Psychrobacter arcticus 273-4: one gene and its partner. The protein of the gene in region 2 interacts with the protein of the main gene of each other region in a pairwise test. Links are inferred from orthologs where the notes say so. Each region holds a gene or a part of one and is shown on either strand. Other genes may lie near its edges.

Evidence for each region. The genes of interacting proteins can lie anywhere in the genome.
Region 1: the proteins of uvrB (region 2) and uvrA interact in binary tests that used the Escherichia coli proteins (3 or more experiments, as listed by UniProt). The link is inferred for Psychrobacter arcticus 273-4 from one-to-one orthologs.

What each region holds. Positions count from the first base shown.
Region 1 is NC_007204.1:2,082,463-2,089,344, forward strand. What follows is about bases 2,884-6,309. They hold uvrA (excinuclease ABC subunit UvrA), read left to right. Parts: upstream 2,884-3,202; coding sequence 3,203-6,109; downstream 6,110-6,309. Other genes in these bases: PSYC_RS08740 (hypothetical protein), read right to left, coding at 6,270-6,309. Outside these bases: ssb (single-stranded DNA-binding protein), read right to left, coding at 322-963; PSYC_RS08730 (MFS transporter), read right to left, coding at 1,073-2,437; more of PSYC_RS08740, read right to left, coding at 6,310-6,882. UniProt on the Escherichia coli protein: The UvrABC repair system catalyzes the recognition and processing of DNA lesions. UvrA is an ATPase and a DNA-binding protein. A damage recognition complex composed of 2 UvrA and 2 UvrB subunits scans DNA for abnormalities.
Region 2 is NC_007204.1:884,539-892,817, reverse strand. The notes cover bases 2,803-5,745. They hold uvrB (excinuclease ABC subunit UvrB), read right to left. Parts: upstream 5,359-5,745; coding sequence 3,247-5,358; downstream 2,803-3,246. Other genes in these bases: PSYC_RS03895 (hypothetical protein), read left to right, coding at 2,803-2,933. In the rest of the region: PSYC_RS03910 (TRAP transporter permease), read right to left, coding at 1-251; PSYC_RS03905 (DUF1850 domain-containing protein), read right to left, coding at 223-783; PSYC_RS03900 (TAXI family TRAP transporter solute-binding subunit), read right to left, coding at 761-1,795; more of PSYC_RS03895, read left to right, coding at 2,547-2,802; PSYC_RS03885 (acyl-CoA thioesterase), read right to left, coding at 5,766-6,329; PSYC_RS03880 (DUF2177 family protein), read right to left, coding at 6,435-6,845; PSYC_RS03875 (SAM-dependent methyltransferase), read right to left, coding at 6,883-8,247. UniProt on the Escherichia coli protein: The UvrABC repair system catalyzes the recognition and processing of DNA lesions. A damage recognition complex composed of 2 UvrA and 2 UvrB subunits scans DNA for abnormalities.

The DNA.
Region 1 (6,882 bases), 1.2 Mb from region 2 along the record:
AAATGATATAGTTGAAATACTTTAAAGTCGCTACAGTATTGCTGGTGTAAATTTTTTGCAGCCTCTGTCTGCGTAGGCACAGCAAGCAAGAAAAATTTGCACCAGTAGTACGTGTTGTATCGATATTACTTTTCACCAACTATAATACATTCTTTGCACAAGAAAGGCTGCAAGACATCCCTCCTAACAGCGCTGTATCGGTTTCAGAGTGATTCGAATATATTGATGACTCTTTATACTTTCATTATCTGTATGTACTAAAAAGCCTTGCGTTAGCAAGACTCTAAGGTTATTTCTTTACAGATAACGCTAAGGTATATCCTAGAAAGGAATGTCATCGTCTACAGGACCATCTAGCATGGCAGTCGGTTTCGACTGTGCCGGTGCTTGAGTTGGCTGATCGAACGGTTTTTGCTGCGCAGGCGCTTTTTGATTATTAAAGATGTTTTGATGGCCACCTTGAGCTGCACCGCCACCTTGGTTATAACCACCTTGATGAGCTGGCTGATTGCCTCCTTGCTGACCATAGTCGTTCTGGCCACCTTGGTTACTAAATCCGCCACCCTGATTGCCATAGCCACCTTGTTGGTTATTGCTAGCAAAGCCACTGCCATCGCCACTACCACCTGTCGCACCATCTAGCATCTGCATTTGTTCAGCACGAATTTCAGTAATATAACGGTCTTGTCCATTGGGATCTTGATATTTACGGGTGCGCAAGCTGCCTTCAATATAGACTTTACTGCCTTTACGAAGATACTGCGCGGCGATTTCACCCAAGCGATTGAACAATGAAATACGATGCCATTCTGTTGCTTCTCTTTTTTCACCGCTTTGCTTGTCTGTCCACTGCTCTGATGTCGCAACCGAGATATTGGTCACGCTACCGCCGTTATTGAATTGACGTGCCTCAGGGTCTGCACCGAGGTTACCGATGATGATAACTTTATTAACACCGCGCATGATATCGTCCTTTTATTTATGAATAATTTTATTACAATCTTTAAATCGAATCTTTAATATAAAGCATTAATCTTAGCAGTAATATACTTTTACTTTAACCATTTTTCTGTTAAATATCTAGAGGGCTTTGCGCCAAATGCGACAGCTCCTGTCGCGAAGTATCTGTAAGCTGTGTCTTGTCCAATTTTAAATAAGCCACTTGTTCTTTTGCCATGACGACAAGCTCATCAACACCATCTACTGCCAGCATTTGCCGTGACCAGTCCTGAATATCGATATTCTTAGGTATCGTCACAGTCGTGCTCGATAAATATGGTGGATCGGCAATAGGAATAATCAGCAATAAAGAGGCCGCCATTATAATTGCCAAGATGCCCCATGCCAACAAATTAGGCTGACTTAATAATAGTCCGCCCATCGCACCACCAACAAAAGCACCAAAGAACTGACTGGATGAATTCAGCCCCATCGCAGTGGCTTTATTGGCGACTGGCGCGCGCTTAGATATCCATGAAGGAATGGTTGCTTCAAGTAAATTAAAGCCCATAAAGTAGAGCAACAAGCCTAATATAATACCGACGCCAACCTGACCACCGAGCGCCAATAACGCTAAGGCAACCGTCATCAGTGCAATCGCGCCCAAAAATACTTGGCGCATTTTACGTTTCTTTTCGGCGATAATAATAAAAGGTATCGCGACAGCAAAACCGATGAACAGTAAAGGCAAATAAACCAACCCTTGCTGACGTACCGACAATCCTAGTACTTCATTGAGCTGATGCGGCAAAATAACAAATATCGCCGTCATGGTTAAATGCAGGGCAAAAATACCAATATGCAATCGGTTTAAATCACCGATTTTTAAGACTGTCGCTAACTGTTGACCAATCGATTTATTGTCTAAGTTATGCTTAAGTACCCGTAGTGGTGTCGGCACGAACAGTAGTAATAACATCGCCAAAACAGCAAAGCCTGCGGTCAACCAAAACAGCCCAGAAATACCAAGTGAGCCGACTAATAAGGGACCAAAGGCAAACGCGAGCATGATGGAGGTCGCAATGGTCAAACCCATCGTCGCCATCGCTTTGGTGCGCATCTCTTCACGAGTCACATCCGCTAGTAGCGCCATCAAGACCGCAGAGACCGCACCACTACCTGCCAGCGCACGACCAATAATGACCTCGTAAATATCCGTCGCATTGGCGGCGATAATACCACCAAGCGCAAATAATATCAGACCTAAAAATATAATCGGTTTACGTGGAAACTTATCAGCGGCAAGGCTCATCGGGATCTGAAATATCGCCTGCCCTAGCCCATAAATACCGACTGCCAAACCGATCAGAAACGGCGTCGCATGTGCATAATTATCACCATACACAGAAAATACTGGCACAATCATAAACAAACCAATCATCCGCAAGGCAAAAATACCACCGACCCCGAGGATTGCCCGTTTTTCTACGCTATTCATACTTGCCTCACTGGTTCATCATTGCTGGTTTATCACTGCTGCAGCTCTGCTTGTATTATTACGACTGTATCAAGGCTTTAGCCTACAAATTAAGCTCACTAGTATAAGACATTCGCCGTTTGCTTGCCGAGACTTTTGCCTTCCTACTCCAGCATCATAGCGGACACTGACTTAAGCCATTAATTTTACGCGATAATTTTGTTACCAAGTGCATCTCATAGGTCATTACACCTTGAATAATGTGGCTATCATGACAATAAAGTAAGACGTTGAGAACATGGTTATCTGAGTTATCTGAACATGGTTATCTAAAAAAATTTTATGATAAATCTTTTTGTAAAACGACGTTGTTCGGCTAAATTTATAACAAACCACTCATATTAGTTAACCTTTATTTAGATTACCTTTATCCATTTCAACTATTAAAGGCATGATCTAAGATAGACAACCATTACTATGGCTTTGTGAAAAATGCACATTTTTTATAAAGCCATAGTAATTTGAATATAGTAAGCCCAGTATAAAAACGATACAGCGGGACTGGAATGAATTTTTTGCAGCCTCTGTCTGCGCAGGCACAGCACGCCAGAAAAATTTATACCAGTGCCGCGTCAAAACATGATGTATCTACTTTATTTGGAATCGACTATAGCATTTTTAAAATTATCCACGCTTTCGATGAATCATTTGACTCATATTGATTGACCCTTTTAAATTTTACATACCTTTTAAAATACCATTTAGCAAATAGGAAACCCTCAACCGATGGCACACGAGTATATTAAGGTTCGCGGCGCACGCACTCATAATCTAAAAAATATCGATTTAGACATTCCACGAGATAAATTCGTGGTCATTACTGGTTTATCAGGTTCTGGTAAATCGTCATTGGCATTCGATACCCTTTATGCTGAAGGCCAACGTCGTTATGTCGAGAGCTTATCGGCGTATGCGCGTCAGTTCCTCTCGCAGATGGAGAAGCCGGACGTCGATAGTATCGAGGGCTTATCACCAGCGATTGCTATCGAGCAAAAATCGACCAACCATAACCCACGCTCAACGGTCGGTACGATTACCGAGATTTATGACTACTTGCGCCTGCTCTATGCGCGTATCGGCACGCCTTATTGCCCAGAGCATGGCGAGCCAATGGTCGCACAGTCGGTGACTGAAATGGTCGATCAAGTCATGGCGTTGCCCGATGATACGAAGATTATGATTCTTGCGCCCGTGATTCGTGAACGTAAAGGCGAGCATACCGTCTTACTTGAGCAGTTGATTGGTCAAGGCTTTGTACGCGTGCGCGTCGATGGTGATGTCTACGATACCGACGAGCTACCGACACTCGATAAGAAGAAAAAACATACCATTGAAGTCGTGGTTGATCGCTTTAAAGTCCGTGATGACTTGGGTAATCGTGTCGCTGAAAGCTTGGAGACAGCACTGCGCTTGGGTCAAGGGCTGGTCACGCTACATTTTATGGATGGCAACCCAAAAGAAGGCGGTGATGAAAACCAAGTGATGTCAGCCAAGCACTCTTGTCCTGTTTGTGATCGCGCAGTGTCTGAGCTTGAGCCGCGCATGTTCAGTTTTAACAACCCGTACGGTGCTTGCCCAAGTTGTGATGGTCTCGGTAAACGTCAGTATTTTTCTGCTGAAAAGCTGATCACCCATCATGAAAAATCGCTCAATCAAGGTGCGATTAATGGTTGGGATAAGCGTCATGCCTATTACTTTGGTCTGCTCTCTACCGTCTGCAATCATTTTAAAATCGATATGGATGCACCGTGGCAAGAGCTGCCAAAAGCGCAGCAAGATATCATCATGCAGGGTTCTGGTAAAGAAAAGCTCACCTTTAACTTTACTGATGAGCGCGGTCGAAAAACCAATACAACCGTACCATTTGAAGGTGTACTGCCTTATTTAGAGCGCCGTTATGCCAAAACCCAAAGCAACCTAGTCCGTGACGAGTTAGCTAAATACTTGGCTGATACTACTTGTAACGTCTGCGATGGTGCACGTTTGAATGAGATCTCACGCAATGTCCGCGTTGACGATCAAACGATTGCTGAAATTGTCAAACTATCTATCGGTGATGCCGCTGAATATTATAAAACAATAAAAATTGGTGGTCATAAAGGCGAAGTTGCAGAAAAAATCTTTAAAGAGATTAATGAGCGTCTAAACTTCCTCGTCAGTGTCGGACTTGATTACCTGTCGCTTGCGCGCTCTGCTGAAACGCTATCAGGCGGTGAAGCGCAACGTATTCGTCTTGCCAGCCAAATTGGTGCAGGTCTGATGGGTGTGATGTATGTACTCGATGAGCCATCCATCGGTCTACATCAGCGCGATAATGATCGCTTGCTAAAAACCTTAACGCGCTTGCGTGATTTGGGTAATACCGTACTGGTCGTTGAGCACGATGAAGATGCCATTCGCCAAGCGGATCATGTCATCGATATCGGTGTCGGCGCCGGCATACATGGCGGTCACATTATTGCCCAAGGCACAGTCGATGACATCATGGCGAATAAAGAATCGCTGACTGGACAATATATGTCTGGTAAGAGGAAAATCGAGATTCCAGCCATTCGTCATAAAGCCAAAACTATCGATATGGAAGTCAAAGGTAAAGCTAAGCCCAAACAAGTTCCGATGACTATTGAGCTCAAAGGCGCATCAGGCAACAACTTACACGACGTTGACTTGACCTTGCCAATAGGCATAATGACTTGTATTACTGGGGTATCGGGTTCAGGTAAATCAACCTTGATTAACCGTACCTTAATGCCATTGGCAGCGACGCAGTTAAATAATGCCTCAACGCTCATCGCGGATAAGCATGACAGCATCAGCGGTCTTGAGCATTTGGACAAAATGGTCGATATCGATCAAAGCCCCATTGGTCGTACGCCGCGCTCAAATCCAGCGACGTATACTGGCGTGTTTACGCCTGTTCGTGAAATGTTTGCACAAACGCAAGAAGCGCGTGCTCGTGGTTATAAAGCTGGTCGCTTTAGCTTCAACGTCAAAGGCGGACGCTGCGAGATGTGTCAAGGTGATGGTCTTATCAAGGTCGAGATGCACTTTTTGCCCGACATGTATGTGCCGTGTGATACTTGTGAAGGCAAGCGCTATAATCGCGAGACTTTAGAGATTCACTATAAAGGTAAAAACATCGCCGACGTCCTAGATATGACCGTTGAAGATGCCACTGAGTTTTTCTCTGCCATTCCAGCGATTTACCGTCGTTTGCAAGCATTAATGGATGTCGGTTTAAGCTATATCCGCTTGGGTCAGTCTGCACCGACGTTATCAGGTGGTGAAGCGCAGCGGGTTAAATTAGCACGTGAGCTGGCGAAGCGTGATACCGGACAGACGCTGTATATCTTGGATGAGCCAACTACTGGTTTGCATTTCCATGATATCGATAAGCTACTCCATATCCTGCATGCGCTACGCGATAAAGGGAATACCATCGTGGTCATTGAGCACAATCTTGACGTAATTAAAACTGCGGATTGGGTGATTGATTTGGGTCCTGAAGGTGGTAAAGGTGGTGGACTGATTATCGCGGAAGGTACGCCTGAGGAAGTGGCAGAAGTCAAAGGCTCGTATACTGGTGAGTTCTTGAAGCCGATGCTTAAGCAAGCGATGAAAGAAGTGAGCTAATAAAAATTAGTGAATTGTTGATGAAAGGCTACTCTTTAGGGAGTGGCCTTTTTTTTGTTTGCGAGAAGGAATAAAGAAAATCACTGCTTTGCCCCGACGCAAGAAAAAATCTATGACTTTCTGAAGACAAATGGGATGTAGCCATTCCCGATTTTCGCTACTACCTGCCTTTAAATTGCCTACTCACTATGACATTAACACTTGTCATGCTTGAGTCTTCAAATATAGCTGAATCTTGAGTAAGCTTCATAGTTGTAGTGCAAAAAATAGCGTAACTATCCCCTATAGTTTCGGTTACTTTAAGTGTTTGTTCTAAGCTAAGAGAACTACTAGCACTCATTACACAAATTATATCTTTAATATCAGTCGGATGAATTCCAACTTTACTTAATCCTTCTAAATAATCACTCTTGAAATTATTCTTATTTTTGTCGCTTGCATACATATTAGGAAGTATATTTAGTAATCTGTTACTACTAAATACTTGTTTCCAATCATTAAAGTCATACCCTATCATAGAGTCATCCTGCCTATAAACGGTACAAACTGTCGTTATGACTGAATCTACAAAGGAATAATAAAAATTATAGCTCTCACTGTGCATGTCGTTTAAAAAATCATTTTTGGCTTGTGATGTCATAAAAGGTACAGAAAAAGTAGGAATAAGTGACAATGTATTAATCTTACTTTTTAAAATATTTTTTGGTTCAGTTTTGAAGCCACTTATTTCATCTATAGTTGAAGGTACGATTGCACAAGTTAATGCTTGAATA
Region 2 (8,279 bases):
GTGATGTATAAGTGAAAAATGGAGTAGAAAATACAGATCGCAGCAATAATATACTTCACTGGACCTTGGGTGATATGACGCGTAATAGATTCTCGATCGTATTTTTCTAATATCGCCTGTGTGACACTAGGATCAACATCATCGTCATCGTCAACATCAGTATCTACATGAAGGTCCGGATGCTTCGACAAATTGGCATCTTCGCTAGACATGGTGGATGCGCTATTGTGATCCGTCACTTGAGAGTTCATGGCACAAGTCCTTATTAAATCTATCCATTATATTATACGCTTTGGGCGTAATCGTTACCTCTGAGTAATCTGGCACCCATTGATGAATCAAAATCCGATAGGCAGCATAATCAATTTCACCTTTAGTTAGCCGGGATACCACCCAGTCCAGATGAGGGAGTCTTTCATTGATTTGATAACCTACATAGCCAGGTTTTTGTACTGAAGCAAGCGCTTCAGTTGATGGGGTGCCCGCACCGAAAGCTTGAAAATAGGTGGTGGTCAGCAGTAACCCATCGCTTTCGCGAAGATACTGCTCCTCCCACCATTGTTTTTCTACAGAATGTATCCATCGCAGTTGGAAGTTGGGTTCGATGAAATAACAGACCACTTTATCAGATTCATCAGTATCCTCAACGCCATCAACTCGCACTTCGATTACAGACTGGCGTGTAGACACGGCCCATAGCGTAAAAAAAACTAGCGCAACAATAAGTGTTGCGCCAGTTAATAACCATAGCCATGAGCGCTTATTTAGCTGCTTGCTCATCATAGTATTTTTTGGCTCCTGGATGAATAGGCGCTACCATACCTTGCTGCGCCGTCTCTAAACTGATATCAGCGGCCGCTTGGTGGGCATTTTTCAAACCTTCTAAATTATCAAATAAAGCTTTGGTCAGTTTATAAACGTCATCCTCAGACATATCAGAACGCACTAATAAGGCGTTCATGACAGCTGTTGTTGGAATAGCAGCATCATTACCATAGGTACCGGCAGGAATCTCAAAAGTCTTAAAGTAAGGTTTGGTCTCAATAATTTTTTTAAGCTTATCTTGATTGATGGTGACCAACTGCAACTTAATGCCTTGCTCTAGCTCTAATAATGAAGAGTTTGGTAAGCCACTACTAAAAAATGCCGCCTCAATTTTGCCAGCTTTCATCGCATCTGCAGCATCAGCAAAGCCTAAATAATCCACCTCGACATCATCATAAGTCAAGCCAAACCCTTCTAGTAATGTCCGAGCATTCACTTCTGTGCCAGATCCTTGATCGCCAACAGCAATACGCTTGCCTTTTAAGTCTTCAATATTTTTGATTCCAGAATCTTGAGTGGCAACCAACTGAATTACGTTAGGATACAATACGGCAATTTGTTGAATATTAGTGATTGGCGCATCAAAGTTATTTTTACCTTCAACCGCATCAGTGACCACATCACTAAGGGCCAATACCATATCAACTTTACCTTGTGTCAACAGATTGACGTTTTCTACTGAGGCGCCTGTCGTTTGAGTCTTTGAGTTGACGCCAAAGGTTTTGGCATAAATCTCTGCCAAAGACGTCCCGATAATATTATAAGGACCTGACGCGCCGCCTGTAGCGATAGTAACAAATTTGGTTTCAAGCTTGTCATTTGCTGTGGCAGCGGTGTCAGTAACAGCGCCATCGGCAGCCGTACTGTCAGTAGCTGCGCTATCAGTAGCCGCTTTGTCTGAACAGGCAACCAGCATCATACTAGCTGCTATCATTGCCGCAAGTAAAGGCGTTTTATAAATGGACTTCATTATTTTCTTCCTTGATAAAATAAAGCAAATGGACTTATAAAAGTATGACTCGAATATGATAGCGCTATCCATATTCGTCATACTAGCAACGTGCTATTTTAGATGGCTTTTTAATCACTCTGTTGTAACGAGCTCGCCATAAAAAATAGTCTATCTAATTAAAACATGAGAAGCTTTATATTGCTATATTGTTTTTCTCGCTAGCCCTTATCCTGACTATAAATCGAGATTTATTCAGAATTGAGAACTACTATTTACTAAATACCACCTTCTTGTTTCGCTAAGCGATACTAAGTTTCATATTGTAAGTTATTTAAACAAACTTTAACCGCCTTGTAAACCTTTATATCTATAAGGACATACCCCTACTGGAATATTTACAACTCTTTTCACCATGACATAATTTGATATAAGAACAGTTGTTAAGAGATATTCTAATAGCACGTTCATATTTCCTTTGTCATCAATATTGAGTTCTAGTAAGATGACTTTTTAACTGTCTTGATGTATATAGTTGAAATACTTTAAAGTCGCTACAGTATTGCTGGTGTAAATTTTTTGCAGCCTCTGTCTGCGTAGGCACAGCAAGCAAGAAAAATTTGCACCAGCAATACGTGTTGTATCGATATTACTTTGCACCGACTATATAGATAGCAAAAAGTAGATTGTAGATTTTGGCACCTCTGCTCAGCACGATATAAAATTTTAAATATGTCTCCTCATAACACCGATCAACCTGAAAGGAAATCTGATGAAGAAATTATTTGCATCAACAGCATTACTAGCAACATTTGCGTTAGCGGGCTGTGCCACAACGGGCGGCAATACCAATGCAGGAACAGCAATGGGTACTGCAAACGAGATCGGTATGAACGTTTTTAAAGCGGCTATCGACAATCAATGTCGCAGTCAGATCGAACAGCAAAACGCGTGGCGTATTGCCAGTGTTGCTATGACTGAAGCGCAAGAAGAAGCGGTAAAAGGCAGGGTTTGCGGCTGCGTCAGCGAACAAGCACCACAGCAAGTCACTTTTATTGAATTGGGCAATGCAGCCATAGACCCACAATATCGCGTGCAATTGGTGGCTAGAGTCGTCGCGAAATCATTGCAGAGTTGTTATTCGAGTATCGTTAAATAAGCAGTTTATTAGGGCGTATTGAACATTTATAATTTCAACCATAGATAAGCACAAGCGAGTGCCAGTCCATATATAGTTGAAATACTTTAAAGTGGCTACCGTATTGCTGGTGTAAATTTTTTGCAGCCTCTGTCTGCGTAGGCACAGCAAGCAAGAAAAATTTGCACCAGTAGTACGTGTTGTATCGATATTACTTTTCACCGACTATGGTTGTTGGTGGACTTAAAGATGACTGCTTCGCTATTTTTTTTACCATCAATTTATCCACAATGTTCAACACGCCCTACTTTTTTTACATTCTAAACTTTACTTTCTAAATCAAATGCGCCTTTAACTCAAGCACCTTATCACGTGTTTTTGCCGCATCTTCAAACTTCAAGTCACGCGACATCTGCTTCATGAGCTTCTCAAGGCGATTAATTTCTTTGGCGAGCAAATCAGGACTGCGTAAGATACTGATATCAACATCAGGTAGATTGCTTTTGACCGGAATCGCTTGATTATCATTGGCATCAAGGTCATCGCCCGTATCGATTTTATCCGTGATACTACGGCGAGCACCTGTTGGCGTAATGTTATGCTCAAGGTTAAATGCCACTTGTTTTTCGCGGCGACGATCCGTCTCATCAATCGCTTTTTGCATACTATTGGTAATACGATCGGCATAAAGAATCGCTTTACCATTAATATGACGGGCAGCACGACCAATAGTCTGAATCAAGGCACGCTCAGAGCGCAAAAAGCCCTCTTTATCTGCATCAAATATCGCGACCAATGACACCTCAGGCATATCAAGACCTTCACGTAGCAAGTTAATGCCGACCAGCACATCATGTACACCAGTACGCAATTCATGAATAATCTGCATGCGCTCAAGGGTATCAATATCCGAATGTAAATAGGCGACTTTGACATCATATTCTTTCAGATAACTGGTCAAATCCTCTGACATTCGCTTAGTCAAAGTCGTAATCAGTACGCGCTCATCTTTTTCACGGCGTTTGGTAATCTCAGACAACACATCATCGACTTGCGTCAATACGGGACGAATCTCAATCTCAGGGTCAATCAAACCAGTCGGACGCACCACTTGCTCGACCACTTGCTCGCTATGCTCAAGCTCATACAACGCAGGCGTAGCGCTGACATAAATGGTCTTGGGCTTAATACGCTCCCACTCTTCAAACTTCATCGGACGGTTATTCATCGCACTCGGTAGACGAAAGCCGTAATTGACGAGATTTTCTTTACGTGATCTATCGCCTTTATACATCGCGCCAATTTGCGATACCGTCACGTGCGATTCATCAATGAATAGCAGCGCATCTTCTGGAATGTAATCAAACAACGTCGGCGGCGCTTCACCTGACGGGCGACCAGACAGATGCTGTGAGTAGTTCTCAATACCGTTACAGTAGCCGAGCTGCTGAATCATCTCAAGGTCATACTGGGTACGCTCTTTGAGACGTTGTGCTTCAATCAGTTTATTATTTTCACGAAAATACTCTAACCGCGGCTCAAGCTCGGCGCGGATGGTATGACTGGCAGCTTCCAGTTTATTACGCGGTGTCACATAATGTGATTTTGGATAGATGGTAATGCGCGGTACAGTACGCACCGTTTTGCCCGTTAAAGGGTCAAACCAAGTAATTTTTTCCACTTCGTTATCAAACAAATGTACACGCACAGCCAGCTGCTCGGACTCAGCAGGATAGATATCTAGTAGCTCACCGCGCAGACGATAAGTACCACGCCCAAAGTCCAGCTCGTTACGCGTATATTGCATCTCAACCAGACGCTTAATCGTCGCGGTGCGGTCTATTTTGTCACCGACGACGACGTGGAGCAGCATTTTCAGATAACTTTCTGGATCACCCAAACCATAAATGCATGATACCGATGCGACGATAATTGCATCACGACGCTCAAGTAGTGCACGTGTGGCTGACAGACGCATCTGGTCAATATGATCATTAATGGCGCTGTCTTTTTCGATAAAGGTATCGCTCGCTGCGACATATGCTTCCGGCTGATAATAGTCATAATAACTAACGAAATATTCAACTGCATTATTAGGGAAAAACGATTTAAATTCACCATATAACTGGGCGGCAAGCGTCTTATTATGCGCCATGATAATGGTTGGGCGTTGAGTCTCAGAGATGACCTTTGCCATGGTATACGTCTTACCAGAACCCGTCACGCCCAGTAATAACTGCTCATCCATACCAGAATTGATACCGTTAACCAGCTTTTTGATCGCTTGCGGCTGATCCCCCGCAGGCTCAAATTCGGTAACCATCTCAAAGGCACGACTTGATATTTGCGTACCAGACGCATTAACACCACTAATTTCAGCTTCGCCTTGTAGCTGAGTGGCCAATTGGTTTAACTGACGCGATGAGCGCGGTTCAGGCATTCGCATAATGGCTGTCTTCCTGATTTTTTATAAGAGGTTAGGTTTATAACAATATGGGGTTAAACCTTTATTTTTAAAGGTCATTTATTGCGCTAAACGCCCACAAATGGATGCAAAAACACTCAATAAACAGCATAAAAACTCAGGTATAGTTCAATGACAATTAATCAAGGAAAGAGTTATGAAAGGTCACTGTCTGTGCGGTTAGGTGTTGTCTGAAGCATTAAACGGGTTTTGAGCGCGAGAGCGACCAACGCCACTCGTATCAGCGTGCGGCGTTGGCTCATGTGTTTGAGTCGGTTTTGACGGTTTTATATAATCGAGTTACTCTAGAGTAGATACAACGCTGCTCGAATGAATATCTCTTAAAATGACTCGATCATCGCTCTTTCAAAATAGTTTTTTTAAACCGCTTAACTTTGTGTTTTTGTAGCGGTGACTCTTGCATTCCCTTGTTTATCTGCCAGCTTGGCGATATCACAGTTGATGCGCTGCGATCCTTCCATACGCCTCTTTTTACGCTCCAAGCCTGCGTCAAATCGGCATTGCTGCATGGCATCTGTAATCTCAAGCTCAGGTGCCGGTGTTGGCTTACCTTTATCATCAATCGCGACCATCGTAAAATAGCAGCTGTTGGTATGGCGAACTTTACGCGCACGGACGTCCTCTGCCTCAACCCGAATACCAACCTCCATTGAGGTTTTGCCAACATAATTAATACTAGCTGCAAACGTCACCAACTCGCCAACATAAATAGGCTCACGAAACATCACTTGATCGACCGACAGTGTCACCACATAACTACCGCTATATCGACTGGCACAAGCATAAGCAACTTGGTCCAGCATCTTGAGCAAATCTCCACCATGGACGTTACCAATAAAATTGGCCATATCAGGTGTCATCAGCACTGACATATATAGCTCATGGTTTAACGGGACTCTTTTAGCAGTAGAGCTGGTGTTATATTGCGACATAATATTCCTTAACGGGGGGGGGAGGTGAAAACCTATTATTAAGTGTTATTTATACAGCAGCAATTGCGACAGCGCAAATATAGTCTATTCACGTTAAGTAATAGACTATATTTGCCAATGAAAACGATAAGCAAGCCAAGCCACGATAGTACTCACGGAACCCGTTAAGATACCGCCCCAAGCAAAATCAACCAAAGCGGTTTCCAGAGTAAAGCCTTGGTATAATGCTAAGCTGGTAAAATCATAAGTGCCGTAAGCCATCAGCCCTATTAAAGCACCCAGTAAGAAAATATGGTGAAGTGGCGCATTTGATCTAATTTGTGGATAGAGAATAATAATGCACAGTACCAGCAGATAAAACAGATAAAACACACCAGCGGCAATGATATTTGGCTCATCGGCAAGCAAATGTCCAATACGCTTTTCATAAAATAGACCCGTCATAGTCTTAAGCCAAATGGCATCAATACCCAAAAATATAACAAGGGAGGCAAGATAGATATAAATATAACCCATAGTAATATCCTTTTATAATAAGGACTAAAAATTTAGCCTATGAATGCCATGCATCAATATTGTTTGGCTTTACTGCGGTGACTTGCACTACTCCAATCGTACGCTCCAAAAACCCCCCTTCGCAGTAACAGAAGTAAAACTCCCATAAGCGAATAAACGCCTCATCATAACCGAGTGCTTTTACCTCTTCACGCTGCGACATAAATGCTCGGCGCCAATCTCGCAGCGTAAAAGCGTAGTCAAAACCATAATCATGCAACTGCTTGATGACCATATCAGTCTGTTCGGTAAATTGCGTATTTAGCTCTTGATTGGACAGCAAACATCCACCGGGGAAAATATGCGTCTGAATAAAATCAACAGATTTTATATAGGTCTGATAATTTTGATCATTAAAGGTAATGGCTTGAAGCACCATTAAGCCGGTTGGCTTCAGCAGGCTATTACATTTGGCAAAAAACGTCGGCAAATACTCGTGTCCGACCGCCTCAATCATCTCAATACTGACCAATTTGTCATACTGTCCTGCCAGCGTGCGATAGTCTTGCTTCAGCAGGGTTATTTTATCCGACAGTCCGGCCAATTCGACACGGCGCTGAGCCTCTTCGTATTGTGCGTCTGAGATAGTCGTCGTTGTTATTTGACAACCATAATGCTGTGCCGCATAAATGGCAAAACCGCCCCAACCAGTCCCGATTTCTATCACATGATCTTCAGCCGTGAGTTGTAGACGCTCACAAATCAATGCCAGTTTGTGCTGCTGCGCCTCCGCTAAGCTCGTCTCTGGATTTTTATATACCGCCGACGAATACATCATCGTATCATCTAAAAAACACTGGTACATGGCATTACCCAAGTCGTAATGCGCTAAAATATTGGACTTTGAACCCGATTTGTCATTGCTGCGCAGCTTATGATTTGCCCGCTCAAACGTTTTACTAATACCTGCAAAACGGCTTTCTAATTGATTAAGCACTGCCAAATTACGCGCCGCCAGTCGAATCAAACCCGTCAAATCATCCGTATCCCATTCGCCATTGATATAGCTGTCCGCTAGCGCAATAGAGCCGCCAAATAATAACTGACGATAGACGCGGCTATCATGAATGGTCAGCGTCACATCTAAGGGGTGACGACCGATGGCTGAGCTACTTATGTTATCAGAAGAGGTTTTGCCAAAACGATGTGGCTTAGACGCTGGTCCAGCAAAGTCTTCAATGATAGTAATACTGCCAAATTGAATATGCGTCAAAGCACGGAATATGGCTTTTTTTGCCAGATAATTCACGCTATTACTGACTGGCTGCAAAATAACACTGTCATTAACCGTTTGACTGATGCGAGCAGTGAATTTTTCTAGTTTTGATGTGGGTGCTTTGCTGGTTAGTCTTGCTGACATCATTTATTCATCCTTGTATAAGTATTCAATCGTAA